3 linked regions of the Tistrella mobilis genome follow. The protein of the gene in region 2 interacts with the protein of the main gene of each other region in a pairwise test. Links are inferred from orthologs where the notes say so. Each region holds a gene or a part of one and is shown on either strand. Other genes may lie near its edges. The genes, in order: P7L68_RS23710, ptsN and trkA.

The links.
Region 1: the proteins of ptsN (region 2) and P7L68_RS23710 interact in binary tests that used the Escherichia coli proteins (3 or more experiments, as listed by UniProt). The link is inferred for Tistrella mobilis from one-to-one orthologs.
Region 3: the proteins of ptsN (region 2) and trkA interact in binary tests that used the Escherichia coli proteins (3 or more experiments, as listed by UniProt). The link is inferred for Tistrella mobilis from one-to-one orthologs.

The regions. Positions count from the first base shown.
Region 1 is NZ_CP121017.1:4,021,010-4,028,533, reverse strand. What follows is about bases 1,772-5,042. They hold P7L68_RS23710 (DUF4118 domain-containing protein), read left to right. Parts: upstream 1,772-2,100; coding sequence 2,101-4,842; downstream 4,843-5,042. Other genes in these bases: P7L68_RS23705 (response regulator), read left to right, coding at 4,864-5,042; kdpC (potassium-transporting ATPase subunit KdpC), read left to right, coding at 1,772-2,071. Also shown: potassium-transporting ATPase subunit KdpB, read left to right, coding at 1-1,463; more of kdpC, read left to right, coding at 1,493-1,771; more of P7L68_RS23705, read left to right, coding at 5,043-5,595; nthB (nitrile hydratase subunit beta), read right to left, coding at 6,048-6,722; nthA (nitrile hydratase subunit alpha), read right to left, coding at 6,719-7,393; P7L68_RS23685 (LysR substrate-binding domain-containing protein), read right to left, coding at 7,433-7,524. UniProt on the Escherichia coli protein: Member of the two-component regulatory system KdpD/KdpE involved in the regulation of the kdp operon. KdpD may function as a membrane-associated protein kinase that phosphorylates KdpE in response to environmental signals.
Region 2 is NZ_CP121017.1:4,349,039-4,356,046, forward strand. The notes cover bases 1,828-4,582. They hold ptsN (PTS IIA-like nitrogen regulatory protein PtsN), read left to right. Parts: upstream 1,828-2,850; coding sequence 2,851-3,315; downstream 3,316-4,582. Other genes in these bases: rpoN (RNA polymerase factor sigma-54), read left to right, coding at 1,828-1,915; hpf (ribosome hibernation-promoting factor, HPF/YfiA family), read left to right, coding at 2,083-2,682; P7L68_RS25150 (HPr kinase/phosphorylase), read left to right, coding at 3,351-3,809; rapZ (RNase adapter RapZ), read left to right, coding at 3,806-4,582. Also shown: lptB (LPS export ABC transporter ATP-binding protein), read left to right, coding at 1-330; more of rpoN, read left to right, coding at 341-1,827; more of rapZ, read left to right, coding at 4,583-4,750; P7L68_RS25160 (PTS sugar transporter subunit IIA), read left to right, coding at 4,867-5,274; P7L68_RS25165 (HPr family phosphocarrier protein), read left to right, coding at 5,295-5,594; ahcY (adenosylhomocysteinase), read left to right, coding at 5,797-7,008. UniProt on the Escherichia coli protein: Seems to have a role in regulating nitrogen assimilation.
Region 3 is NZ_CP121017.1:2,334,866-2,341,940, reverse strand. Bases 2,288-5,109 are described here. They hold trkA (Trk system potassium transporter TrkA), read left to right. Parts: upstream 2,288-2,921; coding sequence 2,922-4,298; downstream 4,299-5,109. Other genes in these bases: P7L68_RS16380 (HAD family hydrolase), read left to right, coding at 4,343-5,059; P7L68_RS16390 (sigma-54-dependent transcriptional regulator), read left to right, coding at 2,288-2,888. In the rest of the region: P7L68_RS16395 (ATP-binding protein), read left to right, coding at 1-1,498; more of P7L68_RS16390, read left to right, coding at 1,503-2,287; RNA chaperone Hfq, read left to right, coding at 5,233-5,502; GTPase HflX, read left to right, coding at 5,688-7,055. UniProt on the Escherichia coli protein: Part of the constitutive potassium transport systems TrkG and TrkH. May regulate the transport activity of TrkG and TrkH systems. Binds to NAD(+) and NADH.

The sequences.
Region 1 (7,524 bases), 330 kb from region 2 along the record:
CCCAGCGGCCGGGAGAGAGCTTCCTCGACCGGATGATCGGTCTGGTCGAGGGGGCGACGCGGCGCAAGACGCCGAACGAGATTGCGCTCACCATTCTGCTGGTCTCGCTGACGCTCATCTTCCTGATCGTGGTCGCCAGCCTTGAAGCCTTCGCCGCTTTCTCGGGCACGCTGCTTCCGGTCGGCTTCCTGATCGCGTTGCTGGTCACCCTGATCCCCACCACCATCGGTGGTCTGTTGTCGGCGATCGGTATCGCCGGCATGGACCGGCTGATCCGCGCAGGCGTGGTCGCCCGATCGGGCCGTGCGGTCGAAGCGGCGGGCGACGTCGATGTGCTGCTGCTCGACAAGACCGGTACCATCACCTTCGGCAATCGTATGGCCGACGCCTTCCTGCCCCTGCCCGGCGTGGGAGAGGCAAGGCTGGCCGAGATTGCGGCGCTCGCCAGTCTGGGCGACGAGACGCCGGAAGGCCGTTCCATCCTCGACCTCGCCCGCAAGGCCCACGGCTTCCGTGCCGAGGTGGCGGAGGTGGCGCGCCTGGTGGCCTTCACCGCCCAGACCCGGATCTCGGGGGCCGACCTCACCGATGGCCGCCGGGTCCGCAAGGGGGCGGGCGATGCCATCCTGAAACAGGCGAAGGGCAGCGTGCCCCCGCAGCTCGGCCATCTGGTCGATCAGGTCGCGCGCAGCGGCGGCACGCCGCTGGTGGTGGCGGAAGACGACCGGCCGCTGGGTGTCATCCATCTGAAGGATGTGATCAAGCCGGGCATCCGCGAACGCTTTTCCGAGCTGCGCCGGATGGGCATCCGCACGGTGATGATCACCGGCGACAACCCGATCACGGCGGCGGCGATCGCGGCCGAGGCCGGCGTCGACGACGTTCTGGCCGAGGCGACGCCTGAACGCAAGCTGGAGCTGATCCGCGCCGAACAGGCGAAGGGCCGCATGGTCGCGATGTGCGGCGACGGTTCCAATGATGCGCCGGCCCTTGCCCAGGCCGATGTCGGTGTTGCGATGAACGAGGGCACGCCGGCCGCCAAGGAGGCGGCCAATCTGATCGATCTCGACAGCGACCCCACCAAGCTGATCGAGGTGGTGATGGTCGGCAAGCAGCTGCTGGTCAGCCGCGGCGCCCTCACCACCTTCTCGATCGCCAATGACGTGGCGAAATATTTCGCCATCGTCCCGGCGCTGTTCGCGGGCGTCTATCCGGCGCTGGGGGCGCTCGACGTCATGCAGCTTTCAAGCCCCGAAAGCGCGATCCTCTCGGCGGTCATCTTCAACGCCCTGATCATCGTGGCGCTGGTGCCGCTGGCGCTCAAAGGCGTTACGGCGCGGGCCGCCTCTGCTGCGGCGCTGCTGCGCCGGAACCTGCTGGTCTATGGTCTGGGCGGGCTGATCGCGCCCTTCATCGGCATCAAGGCGATCGACATGATCGTCTCGGGCCTCGGTCTGGTCTGAGCGAGGGAGACAGTCTTATGCTGCACCCCATGTTGCGCAACATCCGCCGGGCGGTGGTGCCGCTCGCGCTGTTTTCAGGCCTGCTCGGCCTCGCCTATCCGCTGGCCATGACCGGTCTTGCCGGGGCGATCGCACCCCGGCAGGCCGCGGGCAGCCCGGTCACCGATGCGGCGGGCCGGGTGGTCGGTTCGGCGCTGGTCGGCCAGGATTTCACCTCGCCCGGCTACTTCCACGGCCGGCCGTCGGCGGTGGGCTATGATGCGGCGGCCGCCGGCGCCTCCAATCTGGGGCCGACCTCGGCTGCGCTGGCGGCACAGATCGGCGACCGTATCGCCGCGGTTCGGGCGGAGACGGGGGCGGGCGGCGCGATCCCTGCCGATCTGGTGACGGCCTCGGGCTCGGGGCTCGACCCCGATCTCTCGCCCGAAGCGGTGCGGCTGCAGGTCCCGCGGGTGGCGGCCGCCCGGCAGATGGCGCCTGATGCGGTGGAGGCTCTGGTCGCCGCCCATGTCGAGCGGCCCGTGGCCGGGCTGATCGGCTGGCCGCGGGTCAACCTGCTGCGGCTCAACATGGCGCTCGACGCCATGGCCGGCCCCGGGGCAGGCTGATCCTTGAGCCCCGCGCGCGGAGAGCCCGGATGACCAGAGACGCCGACAGACCCGCCCCCGAGGCGCTGATCGAGGATGCGAAGCGCGAGCGCCGCGGCCGGCTCAAGATCTTCCTGGGCGCCGCACCCGGCGTGGGCAAGACCTATGCGATGCTGGAAGAGGCGCAGCGCCGCCGGGCGGAGGGGACCGATGTCGTCGTGGCGGTGGTGGAGACCCATGGCCGGGCCGAAACCGAGGCGCTGCTCCGCGGTCTGGAGGTGATCCCGCGCCGGATCCTGACCCATCGCGGCCGGGCCTTCCCCGAGATGGATCTGGATGCGGTGCTGGCCCGCCGCCCCGCCCTGGCCCTGGTCGACGAGTTCGCCCATACCAACGTGCCGGGGGCGCGCCACGAAAAGCGCTTCCAGGATGTGGCCGAGCTGATCGATGCCGGCATCGACGTGCTGACCACGCTCAACGTCCAGCATCTGGAAAGCCTGAACGACATCGTCCAGCGCATCACCCGCATCCGGGTGCGCGAGACCCTGCCCGACGACGTGCTGGCGATGGCCGACGAGATCGAGCTGATCGATCTGCCGCCCGACGATCTGATCCGGCGCCTGCGCGAGGGCAAGGTCTATCTGGGCGACCAGGCGCGGCGGGCGGTGCTGCATTTCTTCAGCCGCGGCAATCTGACGGCGCTGCGCGAGCTGGCGCTGCGCGCGGCCGCCGAGCGGGTCGATGAAGAGATGATCCGCTATATGCGCGCCCATGCCGTGCCCGGCCCCTGGCCGGCGCGGGAGCGGCTGATGGTCTGTATCGGCACGGGGGCAGAGGCCGAGGCGGTGGTCCGCGCCGGCCGGCGCATGGCCGACCGCGCGCGGCTGCCCTGGATCGCGGTTCATGTCGAGACCGGGGCCGGTGCCGCGTCTGCCGGTGATTACACCCCCCAGGACCGCGCCAACCGGGCACTGAGGCTGGCCGAGCGGCTGGGGGCGGAGGTGACCGTGCTGCCGCGTCCGGTCCATGCCCGGCGGCTGGCCGACGAGCTGGTGGCGCTGGCGCGGGAGCGCAATGTCAGCCGGATCGTGATCGGCCGGGCACCCCGTCGGCCCTGGTGGCGGCGCCTGGGGGCAGGCGGCGGGCTGGCCGAGGCGCTGGTCAGCCGGGCGACCGGCTTCGAATTGACCGTCATCGCCGCCGAGGCGGAGACGACCGCCGCCGCCGCCGAACCCGGCCGTCTGCAGGCGGAGGCCCCGGGTCCGCATTTCGGGCCGCGGGAACTGGCGCTGATCGGCGTGTCGGTGGCCGCCGCCGCCCTGGTCTCGACCCTGGTCGAGATGATCCTGCCCTTGCCCAATGTGTCGCTGGTCTTCCTGATCGCGGTGCTGGTGGTGGCGGTGCGCGGCGGGCTCTGGCCCTCGATCGCGGCCAGCGTGCTCAGCTTCTTCGCCTACAATTTCTTCTTCACCGTGCCCCACCACACGTTTCAGGTGTCGCGGACCGAGGACATCCTGACCATCGTCTTCTTCCTGATCGCGGCGGCGCTGACCGGCAATCTCGCCGGCCGGCTGCGGGAGCGGGTGCAGGCAGAGCGGCAGGCGGCGCGGCGGGTCGGCAATCTGTATGATTTCGCCCGCAAGGCCGCCGGGGCGGCGGATGTCGACGATGTCGCCTGGGCGGTGGTCTCCCATGTCGCGCGCACGCTGCAATGCGATGCGGTGCTGCTGCTGCCGGAACCCGATGGCGGGCTCAGGATCGGCGCCGGCTTTCCCCCTGAGGACCGGCTGACCCCCGCCAACCGGGCGGCGGCGGAATGGGCCTGGCGGCACGAGCGGCCGGCGGGCTGGTCTTCGGACACGCTGCCGGCATCTGACTGGCTGTTCGTGCCGATGAAGGCCGCGCGGGGGCCCGTGGGGCTGGTCGGCGTCTCGTTCGGCGGACGCGACGGCCGGCCGAAACAGCTGGGCCCCGAACAGCGCCGGCTGCTGGAGGCGGTGGTCGATCAGGCGGCGCTTGCCGTCGACCGTACCCTGCTTGCTGCCGATATCGAGCGGGAACGGCTGAAGGGCGAGGCGGATGCCCTGCGGGCGGCCCTGCTCTCATCCATCAGCCATGATCTGCGCACGCCGCTGGTCTCGATCATCGGCGCCGCCTCCAGCCTGAAGAGCCTGGGGGAGGCGCTGGATCCCGGCGCCCGCGGCGAGCTGGCCGACACCATCCACGACGAGGCGAGGCGGCTGGATGCCTATGTCCAGAACCTGCTCGACATGACCCGGCTCGGCCATGGCGCGCTGGCGCTGCGTCGCGACTGGGTGGATCTGACGGAACTGGCCGGGCGGGTGCGCGGCCGGCTGGCCCGGCAGCTGGGCGGGCGGCAGCTGGACGTGGTGGTGCCCGAAGGCCTGCCGCTGCTACATGTCGATGCGGTGCTGATGGAGCAGGTGCTGGTCAATCTGGTCGACAACGCGGTCAAGCATGGCGGGCCGGATGGCCGGATCACCATCGCCGCCGCCCTTGCCGATCGCGGCCGCAGCATCGACATCCGGGTGGAGGATGACGGGCCGGGCATCCCCGAAGCGGATCGGGAGGCCGTGTTCGACATGTTCCACCGGGTGAAGGCTGGCGACAGCCAGCCCGCCGGCACCGGGCTCGGGCTTGCGATCTGTCGCGGCTTCGTCGAGGCTCATGGCGGCACGATCCGTGCCGATGCCGGTGGCCAGGGCACCCGGATCGTGATCCGCCTGACCGTCGCGGAGCCGCCGGCCCCGCCGCCCGAAGATGCCGAGTGACGCCCCCTCATCGGAGAGACGATGCCCGTCGACATGAACACCGCCCGCATTCTGGTGGTCGATGACGAACCCCAGATCCGCCGCTTTCTCAAGATCGCGCTCGGCGCCGCGGGCTTCGAGGTGATCGAGGCGGCGACGGGGGAGGAGGCGGTCCGGGCCGCGGCGACCCGGGCGCCGGCGATGATCGTGCTGGATCTGGGCCTGCCCGATATCGACGGCACCGAGGTGATCGGCCGGATCCGCGACTGGTCGGGCGTACCGATCCTGGTCCTTTCGGTGCGGGCCGACGAGGCGGGCAAGGTGGCGGCGCTGGATCGGGGGGCGGATGATTACGTCACCAAGCCCTTCGGCATCGCCGAACTCACCGCCCGCATCCGGGCGACGCTGCGGGCGCGCGGCACCGCACCGGTCCAGCCGGGCCAGATCCCGGCCGCGCCTGATGACGAGGCGCTGATCCGCATCGGCACCCGGATCACCATTGATCAGCCGCGCCATGAAGTGACGCTCGACGGTCAGCCGGTGAAGCTCAGCCGGCGGGAATACGACCTGCTGCGCATCCTGGCCCGCAATCGCGGCCGGATGATGACCCATGCCCAGCTGCTGCGCGAGGTCTGGGGGCCGGCGCACGAGGCCGATACCCATTATCTGCGGATCTATGTCGGCCATCTGCGCCAGAAGCTGGGCGACGACCCCGCCGATCCGAAGCTGATCGTCAACGAACCCGGCGTCGGCTACCGGCTGGAGGGAGGCTGAGTCGAGGGGCGTTGCGGAATCAACCCCACCATCAACCCACCGGGTTGATGGTGGGGCAGATCAGGCCAGGCCCTTGGCGCGGGTGATGTCTTCCAGTGCGGCCAGCCAGTGATGGTAATAGGTGGTGCCGATATCCGGATCGCCACCCAGCTGGGCGGTGACGATCCGCGCCGACAGGGTCGCCGCCCATTCATTCCAGCTGAACAGGCCGGCCTCGTGCAGCGACACCACCAGGGCGAAAGCCTGGGCTTCCCAGGGCTCGCGGAAGACCGGCCCCCCGGCATCGGCCGGCTGGCCCAGCAGCAGGGGCGGTACCGGCCTGGCCGCGGGCGGTGTGCAGGTGATGCCATGGGCGTCGACATCCGGGGTGCCGGCTGTCGCGGGGCGGGCGGCGCCGGCCGGGACCACGGTGATCGGGCGCGGGGTTGAGGGGGGTTGATGCTCCATCGCCATCATGCCGGCTCCAGATAGTCGTCCCACAGATCCGCATGGACGCAGTCATTGGGATGGGCGGTTTCGCCCCAGAGGTCGCGAGCGGCGAAGCGCACCGCATAACAGGGCTGGGGATCCTCGCCGCGGCGGGCGGCGGCGGCATCCGGCAGCACGAAATCGCCGTGCAGGCGCTCGATCGTGCCCACACGGCCGCGCACATAGCGCGGCGCCCTGGTGTGGGCCAGCGTATTGATATCCCGGACTTTCACCCGGTCGCCGGCCGTGAAGCGGGCAGGGCGGCCGCTGCCGTCCCGGCGGGCGCTGGCGCCACGCGCCAGGATGGCGGCCGCCTGGGCCGCATCAGGGGCGGGTTTGAGGTCCGCGGGCAGGGCCGGGGCGGCCGGATCAGGCACCCCCGTTTCAAATTCAGCGTCGATGGCGAGGCCATGGCGGACCATCAACCTTTCCAGCCCGCGCAGCCAGATCTCGTAGTAGCTGCTGGTCAGATAGACCGGCGGCGGCAGGCTTTCGCGGGCATGGCGGGCCTCGTCGATCGACCAGCGGCCCAGGAAGCCGACGGCCAGCGTCACCGCCAGGGCGCGCGCTTCCCAGGGGGCATGGAAGACCGGCTCGTTCGCTTCGATGCCGATCGGGCCGAAGCCCATCATGCCGCCCAGATCCTGTGCCCCGTTCATGGCCGCAGCTCCGCGGGCTGATCGGCCAGACGGGTGACGCCGATCATCGAATCGCGGGTGACGATCGCGGCCAGCCGCTCCTCGTCCCAGCCCTCGGTGCCGGCGGGGCGCTGGGGCAGGACCAGATAGCGGAGTTCGGCGGTGCTGTCCCAGACCCGGAGTTCGACCTCGTCGCCGATGGTGCAGCCGAATTCGGCCAGCACGCCGCGCGGGTCCAGCACCGCACGCGACCGGTAGGGGGCGGATTTGTACCAGACCGGCGGCAGGCCCAGCACCGTCCAGGGGTAGCAGGAGCAGAGCGTGCACACGACCATATTGTGGACCTGGTCGGTGTTCTCCAGCACCACCATGTCCTCGCCCTGGCGGCCGGTGAAGCCGAACTCGGCGATGGCGGCCGTGGCATCGCTCAGCAGCCGGGCCTTGTAGGCGGGATCGGTCCAGGCGCGGGCGACCACGCGGGCACCGTTGCGCGGCCCGACCCTGCTTTCATAGGTGTCGACGATCAGGTCGAGCGCCGCCGGATCGACCAGCCCCTTGGCCACTGCCAGGGCCTCGATCGCTTTCACCCGTTCCGCCATGGGCGAGGTGGGGGCCGCATGCGCGTGCCCCCGCCCGTCATGTCCGTGATCATGGTCATGATCATGGGCATGGTCATGATGATCGCCTGCCATCCTGTCCTCCCTGGGCGTCGTTTCCGTGCGCGGTTCCGTTCAGTCGACGGTAGGCCGCTCCGGTATGCGGCGCAAGTCGCTGCCCGGCAGTGTGGACCGGCCGGGCAGCCCGTCATCGGCCGTCATCGCCT
Region 2 (7,008 bases):
ACGCCAGCGATAGCGCTCTCTGGCGGTGAACGGCGACGGGTGGAGATCGCCCGCGCCCTTGCCACCAGTCCCGCCTTCGTGCTGCTCGACGAACCGCTGGCCGGCATCGACCCGATCGCGGTTGCCGATATCCGCGACCTGGTCTCGCATCTGAAGCATCGCGGCATCGGCGTGCTGATCACCGATCACAATGTCCGCGAGACCCTCGACATCATCGATCGCGCCTACATCCTGCACGACGGCACCGTGCTGATGGAAGGTGCCCCCGAAGACATCGTCGCCAATGACGACGTGCGCCGCGTCTATCTCGGCGACCGGTTCAGCCTCTAGGAGCCCGCGCATGGCGCTCAGCCAGAGACTGGACATCAAGCTCTCGCAGGCGCTGGTCATGACGCCCCAGCTGCAGCAGGCCATCAAGCTGCTGCAGCTGAACAACATCGAACTTGGCGCCTTCGTGGACGAAGAGCTGCTGCAGAACCCGCTGCTGGTCCGGGCAGAGGAGCGCGACGAACCGCTGACGGCGCTGACGACCGGCGATGCCGGTGACGATCCGAGAGGCCAGGAGCCCGCTTTCGAGCCCGGGGCGCGTACAGAACTGACCGAACTGGTCGGCAGCGGCGTCATGCCCGATTCCGAGCACGCTCCCCTTGATGCCGACATCGCCGGCATGTTCGAGAGCGACGGTCCCGCACCTTCCCAGGAGACCCCTGCCCAGCGGGAGATGGATCTGGATCCGGGTCTCGGCTTCGATGCCGGAGGGCCGGTCGGCCGCGGCGGCGACATGAATTTCGACGGCGACGACGAAGGTTTCGAAGCCCGCACCAGCGAGGCCACCACTCTTGCCCGCCATCTTGAGGAACAGATCGCCATCGAGATCCCGGAGGGGATTGAGCGGGCGATCGCAATCGTGCTTGCCGGCCTGCTGGACGAGAACGGCTATCTGACCATGAGCACGGCCGATGCTGCCCAGCTGATCGGGATCGACGTCCCGCGGGTGGAGGCAGTGCTGACCAGGCTGAAGGGGCTGGACCCGACCGGCGTCTTCGCCCGGGATCTGGCCGAATGCCTTGGCTTGCAGCTGGCCGAGCGTGATCGCCTGGACCCGGCGATGCAGGCGCTGCTCGCCAATCTGGACCTGCTGGCCCAGGGCGACCGGGCACGGTTGAAACGGGTGACCGGGGTCGACGACGAAGATCTCGACGACATGATCCGCGAGCTGCGGGCCCTGGATCCGCGCCCCGGCCTGCGCTTCGGCACGGATCCGCTACAGACCGTGGTGCCCGACATCCTGCTTCGCCCCCGCCCCGATGGCGGCTGGCAGATCGAACTCAATCCTGAGACGCTGCCCCGGGTTCTGGTCGATCACGCCTATGCCACGACCATCACCGCCCAGGCGAAGTCCAAGGCCGAGCGCGAATACATCTCTGAGCGGATGCAGACGGCAAGCTGGCTGGTGAAGGCACTGGACCAGCGTGCCCGCACGATCCTGAAGGTGGGCAGCGAGCTGGTCCGCCAGCAGGACGGCTTCTTCGCCCACGGTATCCGCCATCTGCGGCCCCTGACCTTGCGCGACATCGCCGATGCCATCGGCATGCATGAGAGCACGGTCAGCCGGGTCACGGCCAACAAGTACATGGCCACCCCCCGCGGCCTGTTCGAACTCAAGTTCTTCTTCACCGCCGCCATCGCCACAGCCGACGGATCCGGATCCGTCTCGGCCGAGGCGGTCAGGCACCGGATCAAGGAACTGATCGACGGCGAAAGCGCCGATGCGATCCTGTCCGACGACAAGCTGGTCGAGCTGCTGGCTGCGGATGGCATCGACATCGCGCGCCGAACTGTCGCAAAGTATCGGGAGGGGATGGGGATCGGATCCTCGGTCCAGCGCCGCCGGGCCAAAATGGCCAGGCGCTGACATCGGGGTCCGGCTCCACTGCGGACCTGCCGGAAGGGAGGCCGGCCGGCCCGACGGCCCCGTCAACGATCCGCCCCCGGCAATGCGCCGGTGCGGGGCGCGCGGCAGTCTGTCGCGCCCTGCCCCATCGCAGACGCCGGATGCGGACAAGCGACAGGCGAGGGAACATGCAGCTTACCGTTACGGGCAAGCAGATCAACGTCGGCGACGCCCTGCGCGACCACGTCTTCGAGGAACTGGACCGCGGCGTCAGCAAGTATTTCGACGATGCCATCGACGCCCATGTGGCCTTCGGCCGGGATGCCCACCTGTTCCGCTGCGATATTTCGGTTCATGCCCGCCGCGGTGTCATGATGAAGGCCAGCGGCGCCTCCGACGAGATCTATGTCGCCTTCGATCAGGCACTCTCACGCGCAGAAAAGCAGCTCCGGCGCTATAAGCGGCGCCTGCGGGATCATCACCGCACTGACGGGCGGGCTGATGCTGCACAGAATTCATTTGCATCCATCCCGGCCCGCGCCTACGTTCTCGCCGCCGAGGAGGACGAGACGGTCGAGCGTGAGGACGCGGCCGACGGCCACCCGGTGGTGATTGCGGAAACCGACACCGCCATCCTGTCCCTGACCGTGGGAGAGGCGGTGATGCGCATGGATCTGGCGGATCAGGCCGCGCTGCTGTTCCGCAACAAGGCACATGGCGGGCTCAATCTGGTCTACCGTCGTGAGGACGGGAATATCGGCTGGGTTGATCCGCGCCAGCCGGCCTGAGGGTCGACGTCGAACGGCGGAGACGCCGGAACGTCGGTACCGGGTCGGTCGCGGCGACCGGCCCCGACGGCCACCGGCTCGCCGCTCCCGGTCCCGGAGGGGGCCATCCGACGTGTAAGCCGGGGCCGCACGGGCGCCCCGGCTTTCCCACAAGAGGTTTCGATCGTCATGGAGATCGCGGATCTGCTGCGTCCGGAGGGGGTATTTGCATCCCTGAAGTCCAGCAGCAAGAAGCAGGTTCTTCAGGATCTGTCGCAACGAGCGGCCGATCTGACAGGCATCGACGAACGCACCATCTTCGAAACGCTGCTCGAGCGCGAGCGCCTGGGGACCACCGGCGTCGGCAACGGCGTCGCCATTCCCCATGGCCGGCTGGGCGGGTTGGACCGGGTCCAGGGCCTGTTCGCCCGGCTGGAGCGCCCGATCGATTTCGACGCCGTGGACGACCAGCCGGTCGATCTGATCTTCCTGCTGCTGGCGCCGGAGTCTGCCGGGGCGGATCATCTGAAGGCGCTGGCGCGTGTGTCACGGCTGCTGCGGGATGAACGGGTCTGCGACAAGCTCCGCGGCTCGGACACTGCCGAAGCGCTCTATGCACTGCTCACCGACGACGCATCGAGCAAAGCCGCCTGAGCCCGGGCGGTCATGCCGAGGGGCGGGGCCTTGACATGGCGACGGACCCGCAGACCATCCACGCCACCTGCATCCGCATCGGTCCGGCCGGCATTCTGCTGACCGGGCCGAGCGGCGTGGGCAAATCCGATCTGGCTTTGCGGCTGATCGATACCGGTGCCCGGCTGGTTGCTGACGATCGTGTGGTGCTCCAGACCGGGACACCGGATGCGCCATGGCCGGTCGCCTCCGCCCCTGAGATGCTTTGTGGCTTGATCGAGGTGCGCGGCGTCGGCATCCTTCGCACCGAGGTCTCGGCACCGGCGGCGGTACGTCTGGCCGTCCGGCTCCATCCGCCGGGCTCCAGGATTGAGCGCCTGCCCGAGCCCGATTTCATCACGCTTGCGGGTATCGCCGTTCCGGTGATCGATCTGGTGGCGGTGGAGGCCTCAGCGCCGGCCAAGTTGCGCGCAGCCCTGGCTGCCGTGCTCGATCCGCTTCAGAGGCATGCATGACCCCGATCGCCCGACCCGCTCCGACTCGATCTGATGCAAGCGGGCCGGCCCGCCTGCTGGTGATCACCGGCCTGTCGGGGGCCGGCCGGACCTCGCTGCTCAAGGCGCTGGAGGATCTGGGCTACGAGACGATCGACAACATGCCCGTCCGGCTGATGGCACCCGCGGTGGAAGCCATGGCGCCGGGCGAGGCGCTGGCCGTGGGCATCGACGTGCGCACCCGCGGCTTTGATGCGGCCGCGGTAGATCAGGCGCTCAGCCAGATCGCTGCCCTGCCCGGACTCGCCGCCACAGTCGTCTTTCTGGATTGCGACGACGAGGTGCTCTACCGCCGCTATACCGAGACCAGGCGCCGGCATCCGCTCGCCAGCTCGACCGATCGCCCGGTCGAAGACGGAATCCGCGACGAGCGGGCACTGATCGCACCCTTGCGCGATCGCGCCGATGTGGTGCTCGACACCAGCGAGTTCAGCCTGACGGACCTCAGGCGCAAGGCGTCGGAACTGTTCGCCTTCGGCGGCTCGCCGGGGCTTCAGCTCTCGGTCACCTCGTTCGGGTTCCGCAATGGCCTGCCGCGCGATGCCGATCTGGTCTTCGACGTACGCTTCCTGGCCAATCCGCATTACGATCCGCTGCTGCGGCCGCTCACTGGTCGGGATCCGGCGGTGGGTACCCATATCGCCGCCGATCCGCTCTTCGCCCCCTTCTTCGACCGGATGCTGGACCTCATCCGCCTGCTGCTGCCGGCCTACGCCCGCGAGGGCAAATCCTATCTCACCGTGGCGGTAGGCTGCACCGGTGGCAAACACCGCTCGGTCTTCGTCACTGAACGTCTCGCAGAGGAATTGAGGCAGGACGGGTGGCGGGTTACAGTACGCCATCGCGACATGCCCGACGCGGATCTGGCGCGAACGGGATCCCCGGCTGCAAAACCGGTCTGAGGCGTCAGAACGCGCCTCCGCCGGCAGGTGGCTGCCCATGAACGGAGGGGCCCCGGCGCGCTGCCGCAATGGCGGACGATGCCGGAGCCTCCGCAACCAAGGTGACGACGGAACCGATGATCGGTCTGGTACTGGTGACGCACGGCCGGCTCGCCGACGAATTCGTGGCAGCAACCGAACATGTCGTCGGCCCTCAGAAGGCCATGAAGGCGATCTGCATCGGCCCCGATGACGACATGGAAAAGCGGCGCCAGGACATCATCGACGCGGTGGCCGCCGTCGACGGCGGCGATGGCGTGATCGTGCTGACCGACATGTTCGGCGGCACCCCGTCCAATCTGGCGATCTCGATCCTGGATCGGGCCCATGTCGAGGTCATCGCCGGCGTGAATCTGCCGATGCTGATCAAGCTTGCCAGCGTGCGTGAGACGGAGCCACTCGCCAAAGCCGTGGTCAGCGCCCAGGATGCCGGGCGCAAATACATCAACGTCGCGAGCACCCTGCTCGCCGGCGACGGCCGCTGACGCAAGGGAGCCCCCGCCCGATGAGCCAGTCCGCCGCCCCGTCAGGCGAACGCCTGAAGCGCACCGTCGAGATCATCAACCGACGCGGCCTCCACGCACGCGCCGCAGCGAAATTCGTCAAGACAGCCGACAGCTTCTCGGCCGAGATCGAGGTCACCCGCTGCGGCCAGACCGTGTCGGGCCGGTCGATCATGGGGCTTATGATGCTGGCCGCGAGCCCCGGCTGCACCATCGATATAGAGGCTGCGGGCGCGGACGCCCCCCAGGCCATGGATGCCCTGGTCAAACTGATCGGCAACCGTTTCGACGAGGATGAATAGACGTTTGGCCGTCTGCCCGACCCGTGCCGACCCGCCGTCCCGGCGGGTTTTTTCATGGCCTCCACCGCATGCGGCGGCATATTACCATATAAAGATAGCTTTATATTCCCTTGCCCGATCAGGGCGGCCAGGGCTATAACCAGAGGGAGAGACGTTTGCCGGTTCCCCGGCAAAGCCGCCATGCCCATCAGGAGCGCCCTCGATGACCACGTTCACGGACTACAAGGTCAAGGACATCGCCCTCGCCGAGTGGGGCCGCAAGGAGATCTCGCTGGCCGAGACCGAGATGCCGGGGCTGATGGCGCTGCGCGACGAATATGGCGCGTCGAAGCCGCTGGCGGGTGCGCGGATCGCCGGCTGCCTGCACATGACCATTCAGACCGCCGTGCTGATCGAGACCCTGATCGCGCTGGGCGCCGAGGTCCGCTGGTCGTCGTGCAACATCTTCTCGACCCAGGATCAGGCAGCGGCCGGTATCGCCGCCGCCGGCATCCCGGTCTTCGCCTGGAAGGGGGAGACCGAAGAGGAATATGAGTGGTGCGTCGAACAGACCATCAAGGGGCCCGATGGCTGGACCCCGAACATGATCCTGGATGACGGCGGCGACCTGACCCTCATCATGCACCAGAAGTATCCGGAGCTGATGAACGAGGTCCGCGGCATCTCGGAAGAGACGACCACCGGTGTGCTGCGTCTCTACGAGATGGCAAAGACCGGCAAGCTGGCCTGCCCGGCGATCAACGTGAACGACAGCGTCACCAAGTCGAAATTCGACAACCTCTACGGCTGCCGCGAAAGCCTGATCGACGGCATCAAGCGCGCGACCGACGTGATGCTCGCCGGTAAGGTCGCCGTGGTTGCAGGCTATGGCGATGTCGGCAAGGGCTCGGCCGAGGCGCTGCGCGGCCAGGGCGCCCGGGTTCTGGTCACCGAGATCGACCCGATCTGTGCCCTGCAGGCCGCCATGGACGGCTATCAGGTCACGACCATGGACGAGGCGGCACCGCAGGGCGACATCTTTGTCACCGCCACCGGCAATGTCGACATCATCACGCTCGACCACATGCGCGAGATGAAGGACCGGGCGATCGTCTGCAATATCGGCCACTTCGACAGCGAGATTCAGGTCTCGGCCCTGCACAATTACGAGTGGAACGAGATCAAGCCGCAAGTCGACGAGATCACGCTGCCCGGTGGCAAGCGTCTGATCCTGCTCGCCAAGGGCCGCTTGGTGAACCTCGGCTGCGCCACCGGCCATCCGAGCTTCGTGATGAGCGCCTCGTTCACCAATCAGGTCCTGGCCCAGATCGAACTCTGGAACAACGCCCAGGCCTATGAGCGCAAGGTCTACACCCTGCCCAAGCATCTGGATGAGAAGGTGGCGGCGCTGCATCTCGACAAGCTGGGCGTGAAG
Region 3 (7,075 bases), 2.0 Mb from region 2 along the record:
GCAGTACGAGGAAGCCGACAGCCGTCGGTCGGGCATTCAGCTCAGCTTCACCGGGCTGTTCGTGCTGATCGCACTTCTCTTGCTGCTTGCGGCGGTGTGGATCGGCTTTCTGGTCGCGCGCTCGATCGCCCGGCCGGTCAGTCAGCTGGTCGGCGCCGCTGAACGGGTGCGGGGCGGCGATCTGACCGCTCAGGTGCCCGAGGGGCGGGAGGATGACGAAGTCGGCATCCTGGCCCGGGCCTTCAACCGCATGACCCGTCAGCTGGCGGCGCAGCGCGAGGCCCTGCTGGCGGCCAACCGCCAGATCGACACCCGCCGCCGTTTCACGGAGAAGGTGCTGGAAGGCGTTTCTGCGGGTGTCATCGGCCTTGATGCCGAAAACCGGGTCAACCTGGCCAACCGGTCGGCGCTGGCGCTTCTGGGCGTGGATTTCGATCAGGCGGTCGACCGGCCGGTGACCGAGCTTCTGCCGGCACTTGAACCGCTGCTCGCCCGCCTGGCGGAGCGGCCGGATCGGGTGGTCCAGGCCCAGATCGAGGCGATCGCCGGCGGCAATCATCGCAATCTGATGGTGCGCCTTGCGGCTGATCTGGTGGCTCCGCGCGGCGGGGAAGGGGCGGCGGCAACCGTCGGCGTCGTGGTGACTTTCGACGACATCACCGAATTGATGGTGGCGCAGCGCACGGCGGCCTGGTCGGATGTGGCACGGCGTATCGCTCATGAGATCAAGAACCCGCTGACCCCGATCCAGCTTTCGGCCGAGCGGCTGAAGCGGAAATACCTGAAGGAGATCACCTCCGATCCCGACACTTTCGTCGCCTGTACCGAAACCATCATCCGGCAGGTCGGCGATATCGGGCGGATGGTGAACGAATTCTCGTCCTTTGCCCGCATGCCGCAGCCGGTGATGGCGGATGTCGATCTGGGACCGCTGCTGCGCGAGGCGTCGATTACCCAGCGCATGGGCAGGCCGGAGCTGAAGTTCGAGCTGGAACGCCCGGACGGGCCGGTGATGGTGCGGGCGGATGCGCGATTGCTGGGGCAGGCCCTGACCAATCTGCTGGTCAATGCCGCCCAGGCGGTCGATGGTGTCGCCGAGGGCGAGGGTGTGGCGGTCAAGGACCTTCCCGAAGAGCGTCGGATGATCCGGATCGCTCTGGATGCGCAGGACAAGCGGGCCGTGATCACGGTCGAGGACGCCGGCAAGGGCCTGCCCGAGGCGTTCCGCGGGCGCCTGACCGAGCCTTACGTCACGACCAAGGTGAAGGGAACGGGTTTGGGCCTCGCCATCGTGCGCAAGATCATGGAAGATCACGGCGGCCGCCTGTCGATCGACGACCGTCGATCGGCGGACGGGCGTATCATCGGGGCAGTGGCGACACTGGAGCTGCCCCTGGCCGATCCGGGTGCCGTCCCCGGCGCGGCCGCGTCAGATAACCGGCACTCCACGCCACCGCAGGACGGTCCCAACAGCTCTTCTGGTTCTACAAGGCCCTGACGCGATGCCATCGGACATTCTGATCGTCGATGACGAAGACGACATCCGGCACCTTGTCGCTGAACTGCTCCGCGACGAGGGCTACACCGCCCGGACGGCGCGCAACAGCGACGAGGCGCTGGCCGAGGTCGCGGCCCGGCTGCCCGATATGGTGCTGCTCGACATCTGGCTCGATGGCAGCCGGCTCGACGGTATGGGCATTCTGTCCGAGATCGTACGTGATCATCCCGGCCTGCCGGTGGTGATGTTCAGCGGTCATGGCACCATCGAGACGGCGGTCACCGCCATCCGCGAAGGTGCCTATGATTTTATCGAGAAACCCTTCAAATCAGACCGTCTGCTGCTGGTGGTGCGCAACGCCATCGAACATGCCAAGCTGCGCCGCGAGGTTGCCGACCTTAAGAAGCGTACCGGCGGTGACGCCGAGCTGATCGGCACATCGGCAGCGGTGCGTCAGCTGCGGCACACGATCGAGCGGGTCGCGCCGACCAACAGTCGCGTGCTCGTGACCGGTCCCGCCGGCGCCGGCAAGGAAGTGGCGGCCCGGCGGATCCATACGCAGTCGCGCCGTGCCGATGCTCCGTTCGTGGTGCTGAACTGCGCCATCATGACGCCCGATCGGGTGGAGGCGGAGCTGTTCGGTGCGGAGCCGGGTGCGCTCGGCCCCGACACGCCGCGTAAGCTCGGGCTGTTCGAGCAGGCACATTCCGGCACGCTGTTCCTGGACGAGGTTTCGGACCTGCCGATGGAAACCCAGGGCAAGGTGGTGCGCGCCCTGCATGAACAGCGCTTCACCCGGCTTGGCGGTGAGCGGCCGATCGAGGTGGATGTGCGGGTGGTGGCTGCCACCAACCGCGATCTGGCGAGCGAGATCCAGTCCGGCCGTTTCCGTGAAGATCTGTTCTATCGGCTGAACGTCGTGCCGCTCAAGGTGCCAAGCCTGAAAGAGCGTCGCGACGACATCCCGGAGCTGGCACGTCACTTCATGGCGCGGGCTGCCGCGATGTCAGGGCTGCCGCCGCGCAGTCTGGGCGCCGATGCGCTGGCCGTGCTTCAGGCCGGGGAATGGCCGGGCAATGTCCGTCAGCTGCGTAACGTCATCGAGTGGCTGCTGATCATGGCGCCGGGTGATGCCCAGACCGAGATCCGTGCCGAAATGCTGCCGCCGGAGCTGGGAGCGGGGGCGCCTGCCCTGGTCAATCCCTCGGAGGACGGCGAGATCATGGGCCTGCCGCTGCGCGATGCGCGCGAGGTGTTCGAGCGCAATTACCTGAAGGCCCAGGTCGCCCGTTTCAACGGCAACGTGTCGCGGACGGCGAGCTTTGTGGGTATGGAACGCTCGGCGTTGCACCGCAAGCTCAAGAGCCTCGGCATCAATACTTCATCGTAACCCACTGGCAGACCGTCGAAAGGGCAGGGCCATATGAAGGTCATCATCTGCGGCGCCGGCCAGGTGGGACACAACATCGCGCGCTCTCTGGTGCGTGAAGAGAACGACATCACCGTCATCGATCAGTCGGAAGACCTGATCCGCAAGCTGTCGGAATCGCTCGAGATCAAGGGGCTGATCGGCTATGCCTCGCATCCGGACGTGCTCGAGCAGGCGGGTGCCGCCGATGCTGATATGCTGATCGCGGTTACGGCCTCGGACGAGGTCAATATGGTCGCCTGCCAGGTGGCGCATGCGCTGTTCAACGTGCCGACCAAGATCGCGCGCGTCCGCCATCAGGGCTATCTGCAGCCGATGTGGGCGGATCTGTTCAGCCGTGAGAACCTGCCCATCGACGTGATCATCTCGCCGGAGCTGGAGGTTGCGCGGGCGATCGGCCGGCGCCTGAAGGTGCCGGGGGCGACGGATGTGATCCCGTTTGCGGGCGACCGTGTCTATCTGGTCAGCCTGAAGGCAGACGCCTCCTGCCCGGTGGTCAACACACCGCTCTCCCAGCTGACCGAGCTGTTTCCCGATCTCACCCTCCGGATCGTTTCGATCATCCGCGGGGACCGGATGATCGTGCCGACCCCGCGCGACCAGATCATTGCCGGCGATCAGATCTATTTCGTTGCCGATCGTGAGCACGTGCCGCGGGCCATGGCGATCTTCGGCTTCGAAGAGCGCGAGGCACGCCGGATCATCGTGGTGGGCGGCGGCAATATCGGCCTGTTCCTGGTCTCGCAGCTCGAAAAGCTCCAGCCGCGGCTGAACATTAAACTGATCGAGGCGGATCGCCATCGGGCGGAGCGGATCGCCGATCAGCTGACCCACAGCCTGGTGCTTTCGGGCAGCGGGCTCGACCCGGATCTGCTGGGTGATGCCAATACCGGCGGTGCCGAAACGATCGTCACCGTCACCAATGACGACGAATCCAACATTCTTTCGGCCCTGCTGGCCAAGCGCATGGGCTGCAAGCGGGCGATGGCGCTGGTCAACAACCCGACCTACCCGCCGCTGATCAGCTCTCTGGGCGTCGACGTGGTGATCAATCCGCGCGCGGTGACCGTGTCGCGGATCCTGCAGCATGTCCGCCGCGGCCGCATCCATGCGGTCTACAGTCTTCAGGACGGCGGTGGCGAAATCATCGAGGCAGATGCGCTGGAAACGTCGCCCCTGGTCGGTCGACCGCTCAGGGAAACCGGCCTGCCGCAAGGCGTTATCATTGGCGCGGTGGTCCGCGAGGGCAGGGTGATTGCCCCCGATGGCGACACGGTGATCAAGGCTCGGGACCGGATCGTGCTCTTTGCGCTGGCCGACAGCATCCGCAAAGTCGAGAAGCTGTTCTCCGTCCGCCTCGAATTCTTCTGATCCATCCCCGTTTGAACCGCCCCGACCCGGAGCCTCGCCCTCGTATGACCATGACTGCGCCTGTGACCGGGATCGACGATGCCGAGGCCTTTGCCCGGCTCGGCCGTCCCAATGCCGTGCTGTTCGACTGGGATCATACCCTGGTCGATGCCTGGGGGGCGATTCTCGCCGCCTATAACGATGTCATGATCGCCTATGACAAGCCGCCGGCCCTGACACCGGAAGAGGGGCGGCTGCGCATCCGGCGCTCGATGCGCGATACCTTTCCCGAAATCTTCGGAGACCGCTGGCAGGAGGCGGCGCTGCGTTTCAAGGCAGCCTACGCCAAGCGGCATCTCGAAACCGTGGCGGCCATGGATGGCGCCGCAGACCTGCTCGACCTGCTGGCGGGGCAGGGAATCCCGCTCGGTGTGGTCAGCAACAAGCAGGGGCCTTTTCTGCGCGCGGAGGTGGCGCATCTGGGCTGGGGGGATCGGTTCGGGGCCTTGCTGGGGGCCGGTGATGCCGCCCGTGACAAACCGGATGCGGCACCGGTCATTGAGGCCTTGGCATCGGTCGGTCGTGAAGCCGGTCCGAATGTCTGGTTTGTCGGCGATGCGCTGGTCGACATGGACTGCGCCCGGGCGGCCGGCTGCACCGGTATCCTCCTGGTCCATGACGGCACCAGCCTGGACGAGGGTGTGCTTACGCGCGCAGATCTCCGGGTTGTCGATTGCCGCCACCTGCACGACCTTGTAACTTCGGCGATGGGTCTTACCTGATCGGGCGGTCCGATATGGTATGGCTCCGGGCCGGCGTGTGATGGCACGCGGTACCCGGGCGGGGGACGCCCGGCAACCGGCTCGACAAAGATCCCGGCTAAGACCCGAAAAGCGGTCGCGGCGGCCGGGAGACAGACCAAAATCGCCGCATGATAACAAGAAGGGGTGCCTCCATGGCGTCTGAAAAGAACCAGAACCTCCAGGATGTGTTTCTGAACTACATCCGGAAGAACAAGACCCCGGTGACCGTATTCCTGGTCAACGGTGTCAAGCTTCAAGGTGTCGTGACCTGGTTCGACAACTTCTCCGTGCTGCTGCGGAGGGACGGGCACAGTCAGCTCGTGTACAAGCATGCCATCTCGACCGTCATGCCGACGGTGCCGGTCCAGCTGTTCGATGCCCAGGCTCAGGGCGATCGCGACAAGGATCACGGCGACCATTGATGGTCGAGACGGACGGGGAACACGTGCTCTGCCCGCGCGGTTCCCCTGTCCGGCAGGGTTCCCGACCAGGCCGCCGCGGTTGCGCGTGCGGCCTGTCATCGCCTTCTGGGGGCGGGGTGGCGACCGCCGGCGACATCATGTCGCAACCTTTCCTGTCCTTTGCGCCCGGCGCATGAAGGAGCGGTTTGTCCGACGATAAGATCATTTTCCGGCCCGACGGCGATCTGCCGGCCCGGGCCCTGGTTTTGCAGCCCGACGTCAAGGAGCAGCGGCGCGGTGCGCCGGCCCCGGTCGAGGATGATCCCGAAGCGGTCCGCAGCATCCGTGCGCGGCTGGAGGAAGGGGTTGCACTGACCGGCGCGCTCGGCCTGGATGTGGCCGAGGGGCTGGTGGTGCCGGTTGCGCGCATGCGGCCTTCCACCCTGCTGGGGTCGGGCAAGGTTGAGGAGATCAAGGCCAGGCTCGAAGCCGCACCGGTCGATCTGGTGGTGATGAACCGGCCGCTGACGCCCATCCAGCAGCGCAATCTGGAGAAGGCCTGGAACGTCAAGGTCATCGACCGGATCTGGCTGATTCTGGAAATTTTCGCCGACCGTGCCCGTACCCGTGAGGGGCGGCTGCAGGTCGAGCTTGCCCGCCTGGGTTATCAGCGCAGCCGTCTGGTCCGCAGCTGGACCCATCTGGAGCGGCAGCGCGGTGGCCGCGGCTTCCTCGCCGGCCCTGGTGAGACCCAGATCGAAACCGACCGCCGGATCATCGACGACAAGATGGCCAAGCTGAAGCTTCAGCTCGCCGAAGTCGTCCGCACCCGGGAACTGCATCGCAAGAAGCGCCGCGAGGTGCCCTATCCGGTGGTGGCCCTGGTCGGCTATACCAATGCCGGTAAGTCGACGCTGTTCAATCGTGTCACCGGTGCCTCGGTGATGGCGAAAGACATGCTGTTCGCCACGCTGGACCCGACCATGCGGGCGCTCGATCTGCCCTCCGGCCGGCGGGTGATCCTGTCCGACACCGTGGGTTTCGTCTCCGAGCTGCCGACCGGCCTGATCGCCGCTTTCCGGGCGACGCTTGAAGAGGTGCGCGAGGCGGCGTTGATCATTCATGTCCGCGACATCGCCGATCCCGATACCGGTGCACAGCGGCGCGACGTACTCCATGTGCTGGGCGAACTGGGCATGGGGCATCGCCTTGCCGATGACGTGCTCGAATTCCGCAACAAACTCGACATGCTGGAAGGCGAGGCGCGGGAGCGGGTGCTGAACGAGGCGTCGCGCGCAGAAGATGCCGTTGCGGGCTCGGCCCTCTCCGGCGAGGGGCTCGACCGGTTGTTCGCCGCAATCGACGCCCGGCTCGCGGTCGGTGACGAGCTTGCCCATTTCGACGTGCCGCATTCGGACGGCCAGGCCCTGGCCTGGCTTTATGCCCATGGCGAGATTGCGGAGCGGGAAGACGACGAAGCGGTCGCCCATGTCGCCGTCCGCCTGAAACCCCAGGATCTGAGCCGGTTCCAGGCCCGCTGGCCGCATCTCTCGCCGTCGGTGTCGCCCGCGTGATTTTTTTGGGCCCGGAGCTC